2 regions of the Pseudoalteromonas sp. R86517 genome follow, and region 1 is predicted to be linked to the other one. Evidence: predicted binding sites of a transcription regulator. Region 1 holds the regulator's gene; the other holds the start of a gene.
The links. The regulator ArgR, encoded in region 1, controls arginine synthesis, uptake and breakdown. The targets are predictions, from matches to a motif close to ANTGAATANNTATTCANT.

Region 1 (8,029 bases):
AGCATCCTTATAACCTTGGCTTAGTTGCTTCGATGATTGCTCATCACGGCGAGGCAAAAACTAAAATATGGTTAGAAGGTGTTAAAGCTAATTTAGCACGTAAGCCACAAGGTAACGATCGCGCGCAAGTAAAAGCAGTAAAAGAAGGTTTGTGTAATCTTGCTTTAGGTAATAGTTACTACCTTGGCAAAATGCTTCAAGACGACGAGCAAAAAGCGTGGGCTGAGTCTGTTTATATTAATTTTCCTAATCAGCAAAACCGCGGCTCACACATAAATGTTTCGGGTGCTGTCATTACTAAATATGCAAAAAACCCTGATAATGCCCTTAAGCTTATTGAGTTTATGAGCGAAACCAAAGCACAAAATATGTATGCCTCTGTAAATATGGAGTACCCGGTTAAGCAAGGCGTTGAGCTATCAAGTTTAGTCGCCTCTTGGGGAAGCTTTAAAGAAGATGGCCTGGCACTTGATGAGATCAGTAAATATCGTCCGTTAGCCCTTAAGCTAATAGATGAGGTGAAGTTCGACCTTTAATGAATTTTATATTTAAGCTGTCTAAATGGCAGCTCTTTGCTTGGTCGACAGGGCTTTTATTGTCGGCCCCGCTGTTTTTTCTTATATATGAATCTTTACAAGGCGACTCAGAGGTATTTTCTCATCTGTGGGATACCGTGCTGTGGGATTATATTACTAACACCGTACTGCTGATTTTTGGCGTATGCCTGCTTAGCTGTGCAATTGCGCTACCGCTTGGTTGGCTCAGTGCATATTGCTCCTTCCCCGGAAAAAAGCAATTTGAATGGGCGCTTATGCTGCCCCTTGCAATGCCTACCTATTTAATAGCCTATGTGTATACCGATTTGCTAGATTACGCTGGCCCTGTGCAAATAGCCCTAAGAGACTGGTTTGATTGGCACTCGCCAACGGATTATTGGTTTTTTGATATTCGCACTTTGCCCGGCGCTATTGTAATGATTGCACTTGTGCTGTATCCGTATTTATTTTTAATTTTTAAAACCGCATTGCGAGAGCAGTCATTTAAGTTAGTGCAAGCTAGTCAATTAATGGGTTTATCGCCTTGGCAAAGCTTTTTTAAGGTAAGTATAGTGCTTTCTCGTGGCTCAATTGTGGCAGCCCTTGCGCTCATAAGCATGGAAACCATGGCCGACTATGCAACGGTAAGTTACTTTGCAGTGAGCACCTTAACCACCGCGGTGTACGATACATGGTTTGGTTATTACTCACTCACGGCTGCAGCGAAAATATCGGGCGTTATGTTGTTACTACTGTTTTTAGCTTTAATGGCCGAGCGCTTTAGTCGGCGTAACCAAGCCGTGTTTGAGCGTCAATCAGGTGTTAATAGCGAGTCGTTATACAAACTTAAAGGTAAACATGCATGGCTGGCTACGTCATTTTGCAGTGTTATTTTGCTCATTGCTTTTATTATACCTATGTTGGTATTGCTAAATTATGCAATAACTTACTTTGATAAAGCGTGGAACACGGCATTTTTTAGTTACGCGTGGCAAAGTTTACAAGTAGCTATTATTGTAAGCGTAGTCAGCATAATACTCGCTACACTCATTGTTTTTTATCAGCGTGTGGCAAAGCAAGGCTATTCTTTAATACCTGGTCGCTTAGCGAGCACCGGCTATGCACTGCCAGGTACGGTACTGGCTATTGCTGTGTTATTACCGCTTAGCGCATTAGAAAACTCAATAAATACAGCCCTTGAGAGCTACAACCTAGATATAGGTTTATTACTAACCGGTAGCATTATCACTATTATACTGGCTTACTTAGTGCGCTTTTATGCCATTGCGCACGGTGCTATAGAATCGAGCTTTGTACGTATTAGTCCATCACTGGATATGGCTAGCCAATCTATGGGTAAAAGCCAAGGGCAAACACTGCGCTTAGTGCACCTTCCTTTATTACGTCGAGGTCTTTTAACAGCTGCATTGCTTGTATTTATTGAGTGTATGAAAGAGCTGCCAGCCGCATTACTATTAAGGCCTTTTGACTTTGAAAGTTTAGCCACACATGTATTTCAATATGTGAGCGATGAGCAGCTTGAGCTTGCTTCTATTTCCGCTTTATTTATTGTTTTGGTTGGGTTGATCCCCTTGTATTTTATTAATCGTTCTATGGAGCAACGCAGTTAAATGAGCCGTTTAAATTTACAAGGTGTGGGTTATCACTACAGTGGCACGCACGTGCTACACAATTTAGATTTAACGGTGGGTCAAGACGAAATTGTGTGTTTGCTCGGGGCCAGCGGCTGCGGTAAAACAACCACTTTAAAAGCAATTGCAGGCCTTATTGAAATAAATGAAGGTAGTGTATTTATAGACGGTAAATGTGTAAGCGATAAGCATACATTTGTATCACCAGAGCATCGTAATATAGGGATGATGTTTCAAGATTATGCCCTGTTTCCGCACCTCAGTGTGGCCGATAATATTGCGTTTGGGCTGGGTAAAATAAGCAAAGCGCAAAAACAGCAACGGGTAGAGGAAATGCTAGAGCTAGTGCATTTAACGGGGTGTGCAAAACGCTACCCTCATCAGCTCTCGGGCGGCCAGCAGCAACGCGTGGCTATTGCGCGGGCTTTGGCTTATAAGCCTAGTTTATTGCTTCTTGATGAGCCTTTTTCGAACATAGATACACAAGTACGTTTTGAGTTAATTGCTGATATTAGGCGCATTATTAAAGCGCAGCAGGTTTCTGCGGTATTTGTTAGCCACTCAAAAGAAGAAGCCTTTGCGTTTTCAGACACGCTAGCCATTATGCACCAAGGAAAAATAGCCCAACAAGGTACACCAGAGCAGCTTTTTGCCGTGCCAAAGACAAAGGAGGTTGCAGAGTTTCTGGGTCAGGGCATATACTTAGGCGCAGAAGTGTTAACGGCAACTGAATACACAACGCCTTTTGGTGTCGTGCAATCGCAGCATGAGCATACGCACAGTGCAATGAAAGGGCAGGTGTATATTCGTCCACACCATATTGAGCTTGCGCAAAATACGCAGGCCGATAACCCTCAAGGTGTGAGCATTTTAAGCCGTCGGTTTATAGGCTCGGCTTATGTTTACACTGTTGTAATTGCAGAGCAAGAGATTGAAGTTGCCGCACAATATGGCCAGTCATTTGAAATAAATGAGCAGGTTATAATAAAAATAAAACCTCACACGGTGAATTTTTTCGAATCATAACAAATGTGTTATTCGCTGTGTTTTATAAAGCTAAGGAATAACAATGGCGCAAGCGCAATCTGGGATTTGTGCTGAAGCAAACTTACACGGTTTGCATTTATTTTTTAATGTATTTGATGGTCAAGACGAGTCATTGCGCGCAAAGCTTAAGCGCGTAAGCGCAATTGAAGAAGAGTTCAGTGATCAGTTTTCCGAAGCCATGCTCTCTTGCATGGTGGCTATAGGCGCGCAATATTGGCCGCATATACTACCTGAATATATCCCAAGCGAGCTGCAAAGCTTTCCTAATATAAATCACAGTGATTTTGTTATGCGCGTACAGCCATGTGATTTATTCATACAAATTCGCTCAGACCGAGAAGATGTTAATCACCTTTTTGCATTGCAAATATTAAAGTTGTTTTCGCCCGATGTAGAGCTGGTTGAACAAATTCGCAATTTTAGGTTTTTAGATGGGCGAGACTTTAACGGCTTTATTTATGCAGGCGACACCCCGCATGGACGCCAAAAACGAATCACGGCACTGGTTAATAACCCCGACAGCTTTGAACACCAAGGCAGCTATATTCATGTACAGCGTTATAAGCATGACCTGAGCGTATGGCAGCATTTATCACTAAGCGAGCAAGAGCATATTATGGGGCGCACGCGTTTAGATAACACTTTAATTGAGCCTAAGGTAGATACTAGCCACGCGACTAGAAGTGAGCTAAAAGATGAGAGCGGCCAAGCTATACTGCTTAACCAAAGCATGCCGTATGGCGATGTTTACGAGCAAGGCATGCTAGGTATTACATGCTCAGCATCGGGAAGTGCGTTTGAAAAGGTACTTAACAGCCGCATAGGAAAAGGGGAGTGTTACGACCACTGGCTTGATTTTACTCAAGCCGATATGGGCTCAGCGTTTTTTGCGCCGTCAGTTAGTTTTTTAAAACAGCTTTAAACCGTATCAAATAAAATACGTACGCGCTCTAGTGTAATGTCTATTTCAGATATTTTTGCTGGCGCAATAAAAATAGTGTCATCTCCGGCAATTGTGCCCAATACACCATCAGCTTTGCCTAGTGAGTCTAATAAGCGGGCAATTAACTGCGCAGCGCCTGGGCTGGTGGTTATAATAATCATCATTTCGTTATGCATAATATCAATAACAAGCTGACGTAGTGGGCTTTTAGCAGTCGGTACGCCCATTTCTGCGGGTAGGCAATAAACCATTTCTTGTTTAGCATTACGGGTACGCACAGCGCCAAACTTGCTAAGCATGCGCGACACCTTACTTTGGCTTATATTGTCAAAGCCTTGCTCTTTTAATGCTTCGACTATTTCGCCTTGCGAGCCAAAGTTCTCTTCTTTTAAAAGTGCTTTAAACGCTTTTACCAGCGCTTCTTGTTTGTCTTGTGGTTGCATAGTCTTTATTCATTTTTGTTATTTATAATGCAAATTCTACACAAAAATGAATAATTATGCAGCAGTTGTTTAGTTAACTTGCCAGTTTGCTGCGATAAACCAACAAAGTTTACAACTATGGTCGAAAATATACCTGAAATAAGCAGGATAAATTTGTTTTTAGTCGCTAATTTCATTATCTTAAGAGCCACAAATATTTCCTACCTCAAATTACGGAGAATTCCAATGAAAGTTGCTGTATTAGGTGCTGCAGGCGGTATCGGTCAAGCGTTGTCTTTATTATTAAAAACAGGCTTACCAGCTGGTTCTGAATTATCACTTTACGATGTTGCACCAGTTGTACCAGGTGTTGCGGTTGACCTATCTCACATCCCTACAGATGTTAAAGTAGCAGGTTTTGGCGCAGACGATTTAAATAAAGCGCTTGAAGGGTGTGATATCGTACTTATCCCAGCGGGTATGCCACGTAAACCAGGTATGGATCGTGCGGATTTATTTAACGTAAACGCAGGTATCATCAAAACATTAGCAGAAGGCATTGTTGCTAGCTGTCCTAAAGCGTTAGTGGGTGTTATCACTAACCCAGTAAACGGCACTGTGCCAATTGTTGCTGAAGTATTCAAAAAAGCAGGTACTTACGACGCTAAGCGCGTATTCGGTATCACTACGCTTGACGTAATTCGTTCAGAAGCATTTGTTGCTGAGCTTAAAGGCGTAGACGTAGCAACTGTTAAAGTACCAGTAATTGGTGGCCACTCTGGCACAACTATTCTTCCTCTACTTTCTCAAGTTGAAGGCGTAAGCTTCACTGAAGAAGAAGTAGCTACACTTACTCCACGCATCCAAAATGCAGGTACTGAAGTAGTAAATGCTAAAGCGGGCGGTGGTTCAGCTACATTATCTATGGGTGCTGCTGCAGCACGTTTTTGTATGTCTTTAGTTAAAGGCCTACAAGGTGAAGACGTAGTAGATTACGCATACGTTGCTGTTGAAAATGGCGATGCAGAGTACTTTGCTCACCCAGTACGTTTAGGCACAAACGGCGTAGAAGAAATTCTTTCTTACGGCGAGCTAAGCGCATTTGAAGAAAAAGCTAAAAACGACATGCTTGAAACTCTGAAAAAAGACATCAAAGAAGGTGTTGATTTCATGGCGTAATAGCCAAGTTATGCACAAAAAAGCCTGCTTATGCAGGCTTTTTTATTGCTCGAAAATTATGGCCCTTAAATACTAATTAAGGGAGGCTGCAAAGTTAGTGATCTCGCTCTACAGCTATACGCGCTAAGCTGATTAACGCTTGCTTGTACTGCGACTCTGCTAAAAAGTCTAAACAGGCAATGGCCTTGTCTGCTTCTTGCTGCGCCTTTTGCATTGTAAATTCAAGTGCGTTGGTTTGTTTAAGTGCCGTTAAAATAGCCTCAAGGTTATCCATACCATTGCAATGCTCAATGGCATCACGAATAAGGGCTCTTTGCTGATCACTGCCGTGCTTCATTGCATATATTAGCGGTAAGGTTGGCTTACCTTCTGCTAAATCATCACCAATATTTTTACCTAATTGGTCAGCGTCTGCGTTGTAATCAAGCACGTCATCAACTAACTGAAAAGCAGTACCTAAGTGCATACCATATAAATTAAGCGCATCTAACACACTGTTATCTTGCTCGGTAATAATAGCTGCAAGCCCTGTAGCGGCTTCAAATAATTTAGCCGTTTTAGAGTAAATAACCTGCATGTAACTTGCTTCGGTGGTATTAGGGTCGTTGCAATTCATAAGTTGCAATACTTCACCCTCAGCAATCACGTTGGTGGCATCAGCAAGCACTTGCATAATTTGCATTTTGCCAAGCCCCACCATAAGTTGAAACGAGCGGGTGTAAATAAAATCCCCAACCAGCACGCTGGCAGCATTACCAAATTCGGCATTTGCAGTCGGTGTACCACGGCGCAGGTTAGATTCATCAACAACATCATCATGTAATAGTGTTGCAGTATGAATAAATTCAACAATCGTTGCCAAAGTAATGTGATCTTTACCTTGGTAACCCAAAGCTCTTGCTGCCAATATTGCCAGCATCGGGCGTACGCGTTTGCCGCCGCTGTTAACGATGTACAAACCAAGTTGATTGACTAACGCCACATCTGAGCGCATTTGCGCGTGTATAAGTTGATTGACGTCATTCATATCGCTTTCGATTAACGCCTGGATAGCTTTTATATCCATTGATCTCCGAGCCAATTTTTATGTGTGAACGGCGCCGATTGTACAACAAAAAAAGCACTAGCTCGATATTTTGTGACGATTCATTAAAAAAACCGAGTTAAAAACCTTAATTAGCGCTTAATTAGGGTATTTAATTGTATATTTCACACTCAAAGGGCGGCTATTTATTGCGCAGTTAATGGGTTCTGGAGTAGGCATAGCGACACGCAAATTTATTTTGTCTTTGCACTAAAAAGCGCTTGGCAACAGGGCAATTTAATATAAAATGGGGGAAATATTGAATTGCTCTCAATGCAGCTACTTTTTATTCATTTTAATTACAAAATAGGCTTGCTAGTTTTTATGCATTAGCGTAAACTTCGCGCCCTATCGAAGAATATTTTAGTTGCGTCGATTTGAGGGCGCACAGACGGAGTTAATTATGTACGCGGTTTTCCAAAGTGGTGGTAAACAGCATCGTGTGACTGAAGGTCAAACGATTCGTCTTGAAAAATTAGACGTTGAAACTGGTGCAGCAGTTGAATTTGATTCAGTACTTTTAGTTGCTGATGGTGAGAAAATCGAGATCGGTGTACCGTTCGTAAACGGTGGTAAAGTAACAGCTGAGGTTGTTTCACATGGTCGCGGTGAGAAGATTAAGGTTGTTAAATTTAGACGCCGTAAGCATTCTCGTAAGCAAATGGGCCATCGTCAATGGTTCACTGAAGTTAAAATCACTGGCATTAGCGCTTAATTAGAGGTACTTAGAAATGGCACATAAAAAAGCAGCTGGTAGTACTCGTAACGGTCGCGATTCAGAAAGCAAACGCCTAGGTGTTAAGCGTTTTGGTGGCGAATCAGTTCTAGCGGGTAGCATCATTGTTCGTCAACGTGGTACTCGTTTCCACGCTGGCGCAAACGTAGGTATCGGTAAAGACCACACTATCTTCGCAAAAGCAGATGGTAAAGTTCAATTTGAACAAAAAGGTCCTTTAAACCGTAAATACGTAACTATCGTAGCTGAGTAATCAGTAAGGTAGTAAAAAACCCCGCCTTTGCGGGGTTTTTTGTTTTCAGAAACGTCAAATATATACCCAAGCCTGCATTTACGTTGGCTTGGGTATATAATAGTTAAATTAAAGCCAATCCCTAAAGTGAGTAATCATGAAGTTTGTAGATGAAGTAGAAATTCGCGCAGAAGCTGG
Region 2 (8,029 bases), 2.3 Mb from region 1:
TAGATACTAAAAAAGCCTTTGCAGGGTTAACCTGCAAAGGCTTTTTTGTGTTTTTTATTAGTTTATTAGTTTATTAGTTTATTAGTTTATTAGTTCATTAATACATAAATTAGCTGTACGACTAAAGAAACCATAACCAGCGGCCAAATATATTTGCTGTATTTGGTTGCGCCATCCAACCCCATTTTACCTTGGTACTTTTCAAGCAAAGGTATCAGCACCGCTAGAGCGACAAACAAGCAAATTAAAATAACAAATATATTCATTCCTAAACCTTAATTATGGTAATTCATGGCCTTTGGCGCTTACATACAATGCATACCAATGTTCGCGACTTAACGTAACATTTAGCGCACCGCATGACGCTGCAATACGCTCAACGTTCGTTGTGCCAATAATTGGCTGTATTAATGCAGGGTGGCGTAATAACCAAGCTAAAACAATTGCCTCAGGCGTTGTATCGTAAAGTGCAGCAAGCTTATTTACGAGTATGCTGGTATTTATATCGGCTTGCGATGCATTTATTAAATCGCCCCCTGTGTATAGCCCTTGGCATAAACTCCCCCAGCTTTGTATTTGAATATCAAAGTGGCGGCAATACTCTACACTGCCCGGTGTAAAGTTAAGATCTTTTCCATCTGCATTACCTGCATAAACACCTTCATCAACAAATTGGTGTTTTTGTAAACTTGCTTCAATTTGGTTAGCAACAATTGGCATATCTAGGGCATGTTGTAAAAAGTTCATTTGGTGCTGCTGCATGTTCGATACGGCAAAATTACGTACTTTGCCACTTTCTTGAAGGCAGCTAAATACTTGTGCAATTTCTTCTACTTCCATTAGCGGATCAGGGCGATGAAGCATAAGCACATCAAGATAATCTGTGTTTAAACGTTTAAGTGAACCTTCAACTGACTCTTCAATCCACTTGGCCGAAAAATCGTAACGCTTAGGGCCTTTATCATCTTCAAAGCGTATACCGCATTTAGATTGAATATACATGTGCTCGCGCAGCTCTGGTCGCTCAGCTAGTGCTTGGCCAAATACCTGCTCGGCTTTGCCAAAGGTATAAATATCGGCGTGATCAAAAAAGTTAATGCCGCCAGCTATGGCTGCATCAATACACTCGTGAGTTTGCTTTAAGTGAGCCTTAGTAATGGCGTCTTTATTCCAACCGCCGCCTAGGCCCATACAGCCAAAAACGAGTCTACTAACATGAGGTAAATATTTTGCCAAAGGGGTGTGAAGCATGATGACTATCCTTATTAGTGTGCATAGCCCTCACTGTAAACAAAAACACGTCTGCAAACAAACTTTAATACGTGCAGTTTTATAGGCATAAAAAAAGCGCAGTAAACTGCGCTAATCGGTTGGATTAAATCCTAAATACTAGCCAACAAGCGCCAGTAATATACCTGCGGCTACGGCACTTCCTAGCACCCCAGCTACGTTTGGCCCCATAGCATGCATAAGTAAAAAGTTATGTGGGTTATTCTCAAGCCCAACTTTATTAACTACACGCGCCGCCATCGGTACTGCCGATACACCCGCAGCACCAATTAAAGGGTTAATAGGTGTTTTAGAAAGCTTGTTAAGGCCTTTTGCCATAAACACACCCGATGCTGTACCAATAGCAAATGCCAGCGCACCGAGCACCAAAATACCAATGGTTTCTACAGTTAAAAACTGATCAGCCGCTAGTTTAGAGCCTACTGCCAAACCTAAAAATATCGTGGTTATATTAATAATTTCGTTTTGGGCACTGTTACTAAGCCTATCTACAACACCAGACTCACGCATTAAATTACCTAAACAGAACATGCCTACCAGTGGAATAGCCGCTGGTAAAAACATAGCGGTTAAGCTCAGTACCATTAAAGGAAATACTATTTTCTCTTTTTTAGATACTTTGCGCAGCTCTGGCATTTTAATAGCACGCTCATCAGGTGTAGTTAATGCGCGCATAATTGGCGGCTGAATAATTGGCACTAACGCCATATAAGAATAAGCAGCAACCGCAATGGCACCTAGTAAATCAGGGGCAAGCTTAGATGCTAAAAATATGGCTGTAGGGCCATCGGCACCACCAATAATGGCAATGGCTGAGGCATCTTGTAAGCTAAATTCAAAGCCAGGTACATAGTTTAATAAAATTGCCCCAAACAAGGTGGCAAAAATACCAAACTGCGCGGCTGCACCCAGTAATAACATACGCGGGTTGGCAATAAGCGCACTAAAATCAGTCAGCGCCCCTACTCCCATAAAAATTAATAAAGGGAAGATCCCCGTATCAATACCAACGTAGTACACGTAATAAAGCAAACCACCTGGGTCAGAAAGCCCAGCAACCGGAATATTAGTCAGTATTGCGCCAAAGCCAATCGGCAGCAGTAATAGGGGCTCAAAGTTTTTAGCAATGGCTAAAAACAACAACAAACACCCTACCGCAATCATTATTAAGCCAGGAAACGTAAAGTTAGCAATGCCGGTAGCATGCCAAAGGTTTAAAAGACCTTCCATTAAAGCTACTCCTACGCCATCGCTATAATTGCATCGCCCGTTGTCACAGCATCACCTTCAGACACTAAGACCTCAGCCACAGTACCTGAGTGCATTGCACGAACCTCGGTTTCCATTTTCATCGCTTCCATAATAACAACCACATCGCCTTCGTTTACGGCTTGGCCTGCTTTTACTTTTACTTTAAAAATATTACCTGCCAGTGGCGCATTCAGTGTTTCACCTGATGCAACCGATGCTGATTGTGGTAAGTGCTCTGAATCTTTTAGCGTTACCTCTTTAAGCTCGCCACCTTGCGCAACCACTACATCGTAAACTTTACCGTCAACTTTAACGCTGTATTGCTCAGCGCTAACACCTTTGTTACTTGCAGGTTTTGCTGCAGGCTTAGTGTTTGCATCATCAGCACTTGGCACTGCTTCAAAGGCATCTGGGTTGTTACGGTTTTTAATAAATTTAAGGCCAACCTGTGGGAATAATGCATAGGTAAGCACATCATCTATTTGCTCATCAGCAAGTGTTAAACCTTGTTCTTGCGCTTCTTTTTGCAGCTCTGCTTCAAGCGATGCAAGCTCTGGGGCTATATTATCTGCAGGGCGACACGTAATAACCTCACAGCCATCAAGCACTCGCTCTTGCAGCTCTTTGTTCATAGGCGCAGGTGTTAAACCATACTCGCCTTTTAAAACACCGGCGGTTTCTTTGGTAATTGTTTTATAACGCTCACCCGTAAGCACATTTAGTACTGCTTGTGTGCCTACAATTTGCGATGTTGGAGTAACTAGCGGAATAAAACCTAAATCCTCACGCACGCGTGGGATCTCAAGTAATACTTCATTTAGCTTATCTGCTGCGCCTTGCTCTTTAAGTTGGTTTTCCATGTTGGTTAACATGCCACCAGGTACTTGCGCGAGTAAAATACGGCCATCAACACCTTTAAGGCTCCCCTCAAAGGCAGCGTACTTTTTACGTACATCTCTAAAGTAAGCCGCTATTTCTTCTAGCTGGTTTAAATCTAATTCGGTATCGCGGGGCGTTCCTTCAACAATCGCTACAATGGTTTCTGTAGCTGAATGACCGTAAGTCATACTCATTGAAGAAATTGCGGTATCAAGCATATCAATACCTGCATCAATGGCTTTTTGATACGTAGCGGTACTTAAACCTGTGGTTGCATGGCACTGCATAGCAATAGGGATAGAAACGGTTTCTTTTAGCCCTTTAATAAGTTGCTCTGCATCGTATGGTTTTAATAAGCCTGCCATATCTTTAATACAAATAGAGTGACAACCTAAATCCTCTAGCTGTTTTGCAAGGGTTAACCACATATCAAGGGTATGCACAGGGCTTACAGTATAAGAAATAGTGCCTTGTGCGTGTGCTCCTACTTTTACAGCCGCTTTAATTGCCGTTTCTAAGTTACGCACATCGTTCATGGCGTCAAAAATACGAAATACATCTACACCATTTTTGTGGGCACGCTCTACAAACTTTTCTACCACGTCATCGGCATAGTGGCGGTAACCCAATAAATTTTGCCCACGTAATAGCATTTGCTGTTTAGTATTGGGCATTGCTTTTTTAAGGGCACGAATACGCTCCCACGGATCTTCACCTAAATAACGAATACACGAGTCAAACGTAGCGCCGCCCCACGACTCAATAGACCAATAACCGGCATCATCAAGTTTGCTAGCAATAGGTAGCATGTCATCTAAGCGCATACGGGTTGCAAGTAAAGACTGATGAGCATCGCGTAAAACAAGTTCTGTTAATTTTAATTTAGCCATGTGTGCCTCTTATTTATTATTTGATTTGTACTGAGCAATGGCAGCACTAATAGCAGCGATGTGCTCGTTTGGCACACCTTGAGATTTTAAAGATGGTGATTTAACCGGTATTGCAACTTCAGCCTCGTCAAAACGAGCAACCAAGTTAGACATGAGTGACACAGCACCAATCAATATTGAAAGAAATACAAACACGCCCACCATGCCCGTAAGCATCAAGCTACCTGCGGTTGTGAGTACAGCTCCTATATCCATTTTTCTCCCCCTGCACTATATAGCGATATAAAAAACCGCTTTATTTAAATAATTATTCACCGAATGATAACAAAACTTTTAACTTTGTCCACCACCTGTCAATTGGTAAAACCAATTAAAATTAAACTAACATACAGCCACAATAGTTAACATAGCTAATACAGGGTTAAATTAGCTTAGATATAGATGATAAAAATAACCGTTATAGGCAAAGGTTATATGGTTAAACCCAAAACAACTTAAAAATCATAAAAAATAGTAAGTTAAACGGCAGGTAAAAAATCAGCTTGGGCTAAAATGTAAATTGGTCTTACCAAGACTAGTAAAGCAGCGCACAAAAAATATTTATTTTTTCACTCTCTTTACAATAGTGTGAATAAGTTACATCGTTAAACGTAAAACTTACCAATCCTAAATTTACAACCTTCGTTCAAAAAACCATAACATATTGAAAATTAATAAAATTAAACTCTGGCACGCAACTGGCATTATTACTTTCGAACGAATTTGATAACCAAGGAGAAAACAATGTTACGCTGGACAATTACATTTTTAGTTATTGCTTTAATCGCTGCAGTGTTAGGTTTTGGTGGTATCGCAGGTGCCGCAGCTGGTATAGCAAAAATTATATTCTTTATCTTTTTAGTACTTTTAGTGATTTCTTTAGTTTCAGGTGCGCTGCGCGGTAAATCGCCCAGGTAGCTACTAACATACTTAAAACACTAAACAATCAACATATACAAGGAATTACATTATGAACTCAACAACTTTAAAAGCAGCACTAATCGCCGTATTTGCAGGTTTCTTTATGATGGGTTGTGAAGACAACCACGCAGAAGAAGCAGGTGAGCGTATTGATGAAGCAGTAACTGACGTGCAAAACTCTGTTGAAGATGCATGTGAAAATGTAAAAGAAGGCGTTAACGCAGAAGAAACTAACTGTTAATCTGTTTGGTAACGTAAAAAACGGCTTTTAATAAGCCGTTTTTTTGTGCGCTAATAAAAAGCGGCTTCTAACTCTTATAATGCATAGCCTACATTAACGGGTGTGATTTTTACGCTAGCTTGTTAAAATAGCGAAAACTATTACTTATTAGCAATTATGGCACTGACCACCACTTACACACTCGATAAACCCTACTACTACGAATGCTTTGACGAGTCCCACTCTTATAGTAAAGCAGCTAAGCCAAAGTATTTTTTGCTGGCATTACTGGTGTGCTTAGGTTTAATTAGTATTTACGCTATGGACGATCATTACCTAGGTACATTTTTAATAATGCTAGGTGTATTAGAATGCGTTGCCTTTTATTACCGTAGGCCTTGGTGGGTTACGCGCCAAATGTTTAGTCGTGCTTCGGGCTCAGAGGTTACTCTTTCGTTTACCGATGACGCTATTAGCACCGAAAACCACTATAAAAGCCATACATTTAAGTGGGCAGAAATAACCCATATTATTAAAACCAACCACGGCTACTTAGTGCACCATAATAAAGGTATGCAATATATTTCTAGCAGTGTATTAACCGATGAAATGCGCGATTTTATAAACAAAAAAGCCACTCAGTGAGTGGCTTTTGGTATAGCTAAGTGCATTACTCAGCTAAGTATACGTGTTGATTAAGCATTGCCCGGATTAGGGTTAGACTTTTCAGCTTGTATACGCATGTAAATCTCTTCACGATGCACTGAAACGTCTTTAGGTGCGTTAACACCAATTCGAACTTGATTTCCTTTAACACCTAATACAGTAACAGTTACTTCGTCACCAATCATTAGGGTTTCACCTACTCTACGAGTTAGTATTAGCATTCTCTTGCTCCCATGTTCCAATAAATTATAAGATTCCGCTTGACCATTTTAATGAAAAATTGATTGAAAAGTAAGTAAAAACTCCCAAACTATCCATTTTCTGTTAAAAATTCTGAGTGTAACGCTCTTGCTGCTAGTTCTAAATACTTCTCGTCAATTAAAACCGATACCTTGATTTCAGACGTCGATACTAAAACTATGTGTATGCCTTCTTGCGCCAATGCATCAAAAAATTGATGCGCTACACCACTGTGAGACTTCATTCCTATGCCAACAGCCGACACTTTTGCAACTGTTGTATCACTAGAAATGCTATCAGCCTGCAGATTTACCTGTTGTTGAGTTAGTAAATCGTGTGCTTGCAAATAGTCATTTGAATGCACAGTAAAAGCATAGTCTATTTTTTCAAAGTTATGATTAACTTGACTAATCATATCTATTTCGATGCCATTTTCTGCAAAAAGTTTCAAAATTTTTGTAAGAGAATGAACACAGTATGGTACGCCATGTACCTTTATCAAGCATTCGTCACGATTAAACGCAATCCCCGACACAACCTTAGTTGGCATATCGCTCTCCTCAAAACTTATTAGCGTTCCTTCATCGGGCTCAAAACTCGAAAGCACCCTTAGCGGCATTTTATGATTACCAGCCGACTCAACAGCACGAATATGCAATACTTTTGCGCCTAAGCTTGCCAGCTCTAGCATTTCGGCAAACGTTACATGACGCATTCGCTGTGCATTTGGTTCTACACGAGGATCAGTAGTGTATACGCCATCAACGTCGGTATAGATCTGACATTCATCGGCTTTTATTGCCGCGGCTATTTCCACCGCAGAGGTATCGGTGCCGCCGCGTCCAAGGGTTGTAATATTGCCCTCTACATCGCGCCCCTGAAAACCGGCAATAATCGCAACCCGATTATGCTCAAGCTCATGCTTTAAACGCGTTGCAGCAACCTCTTCAATACGGGCTTTACCAAACATGTTATCGGTTTGAATATTAACCTGATCGGCTAGTAGGCTTACAGCCGAATGGCCACGTTTTATAATAGCCATAGCAAGGAGCGAAACAGAAACCTGTTCTCCAGTGCTAATAAGTACGTCTAATTCTCGGCTACTCGGGCGAGTATCTATTTGCTTGGCGAGGTTAATTAAGCGGTTGGTTTCTCCCGACATGGCCGAAAGAACCACAACCACTTGATGACCTTGCTGCTTAGTTTTAACAACAAGGTCGGCGACCGCTTCTATTCGCTCAATAGAGCCAACCGAAGTGCCGCCAAACTTTTGGACAATAAGTGCCACGTAAGCTTAAACTTTCTCGCTTACCCAGGCTGTTACGCTTTCAAGCGCGGCGTTTAGGTTTTCAGGCTGTGAACCACCCGCTTGTGCCATATCAGGACGACCGCCCCCTTTACCGCCTACTTGGCCTGCCATGTGGTTTACAAGCTCACCAGCTTTAACTTTACCGGTTAAATCTTTCGTTACACCGGCAATTAGGCTTACTTTTTCGCCGCTGGCAACACCCAGTGCAATAACACCTGAGCCAATCTTGTTTTTAAGGTCGTCAACCATACCACGAAGCGCTTTAGATTCAGTCCCTTCAACGTTTGCCACTAGTAGCTTAACGCCATTAATTTCAACAATCGA

Region 2: SJY38_RS11530 (OadG family protein) is a predicted target of ArgR. The motif match lies at 4,609-4,626, and genes of this name have one in related genera.

Annotation. Positions count from the first base shown of each region.
Region 1 covers NZ_JAXHCB010000001.1:218,696-226,724, forward strand. Annotated here, with positions in the region: gene SJY38_RS00980 (extracellular solute-binding protein) at 1-536, shown strand, start outside; gene SJY38_RS00985 (ABC transporter permease) at 536-2,167, shown strand; gene SJY38_RS00990 (ABC transporter ATP-binding protein) at 2,168-3,214, shown strand; gene SJY38_RS00995 (Dyp-type peroxidase) at 3,258-4,157, shown strand; gene argR (transcriptional regulator ArgR) at 4,154-4,621, opposite strand; gene mdh (malate dehydrogenase) at 4,847-5,779, shown strand; gene ispB (octaprenyl diphosphate synthase) at 5,874-6,845, opposite strand; gene rplU (50S ribosomal protein L21) at 7,267-7,578, shown strand; gene rpmA (50S ribosomal protein L27) at 7,595-7,852, shown strand; gene cgtA (Obg family GTPase CgtA) at 7,989-8,029, shown strand, end outside.
Region 2 covers NZ_JAXHCB010000001.1:2,548,951-2,556,979, forward strand. Annotated here, with positions in the region: gene SJY38_RS11510 (hypothetical protein) at 90-266, opposite strand; gene SJY38_RS11515 (aldo/keto reductase family oxidoreductase) at 280-1,251, opposite strand; gene SJY38_RS11520 (sodium ion-translocating decarboxylase subunit beta) at 1,390-2,520, opposite strand; gene oadA (sodium-extruding oxaloacetate decarboxylase subunit alpha) at 2,532-4,310, opposite strand; gene SJY38_RS11530 (OadG family protein) at 4,320-4,565, opposite strand; gene SJY38_RS11535 (DUF1328 domain-containing protein) at 5,094-5,267, shown strand; gene SJY38_RS11540 (hypothetical protein) at 5,320-5,511, shown strand; gene SJY38_RS11545 (YcxB family protein) at 5,668-6,135, shown strand; gene csrA (carbon storage regulator CsrA) at 6,186-6,377, opposite strand; gene SJY38_RS11555 (aspartate kinase) at 6,467-7,684, opposite strand; gene alaS (alanine--tRNA ligase) at 7,691-8,029, opposite strand, start outside.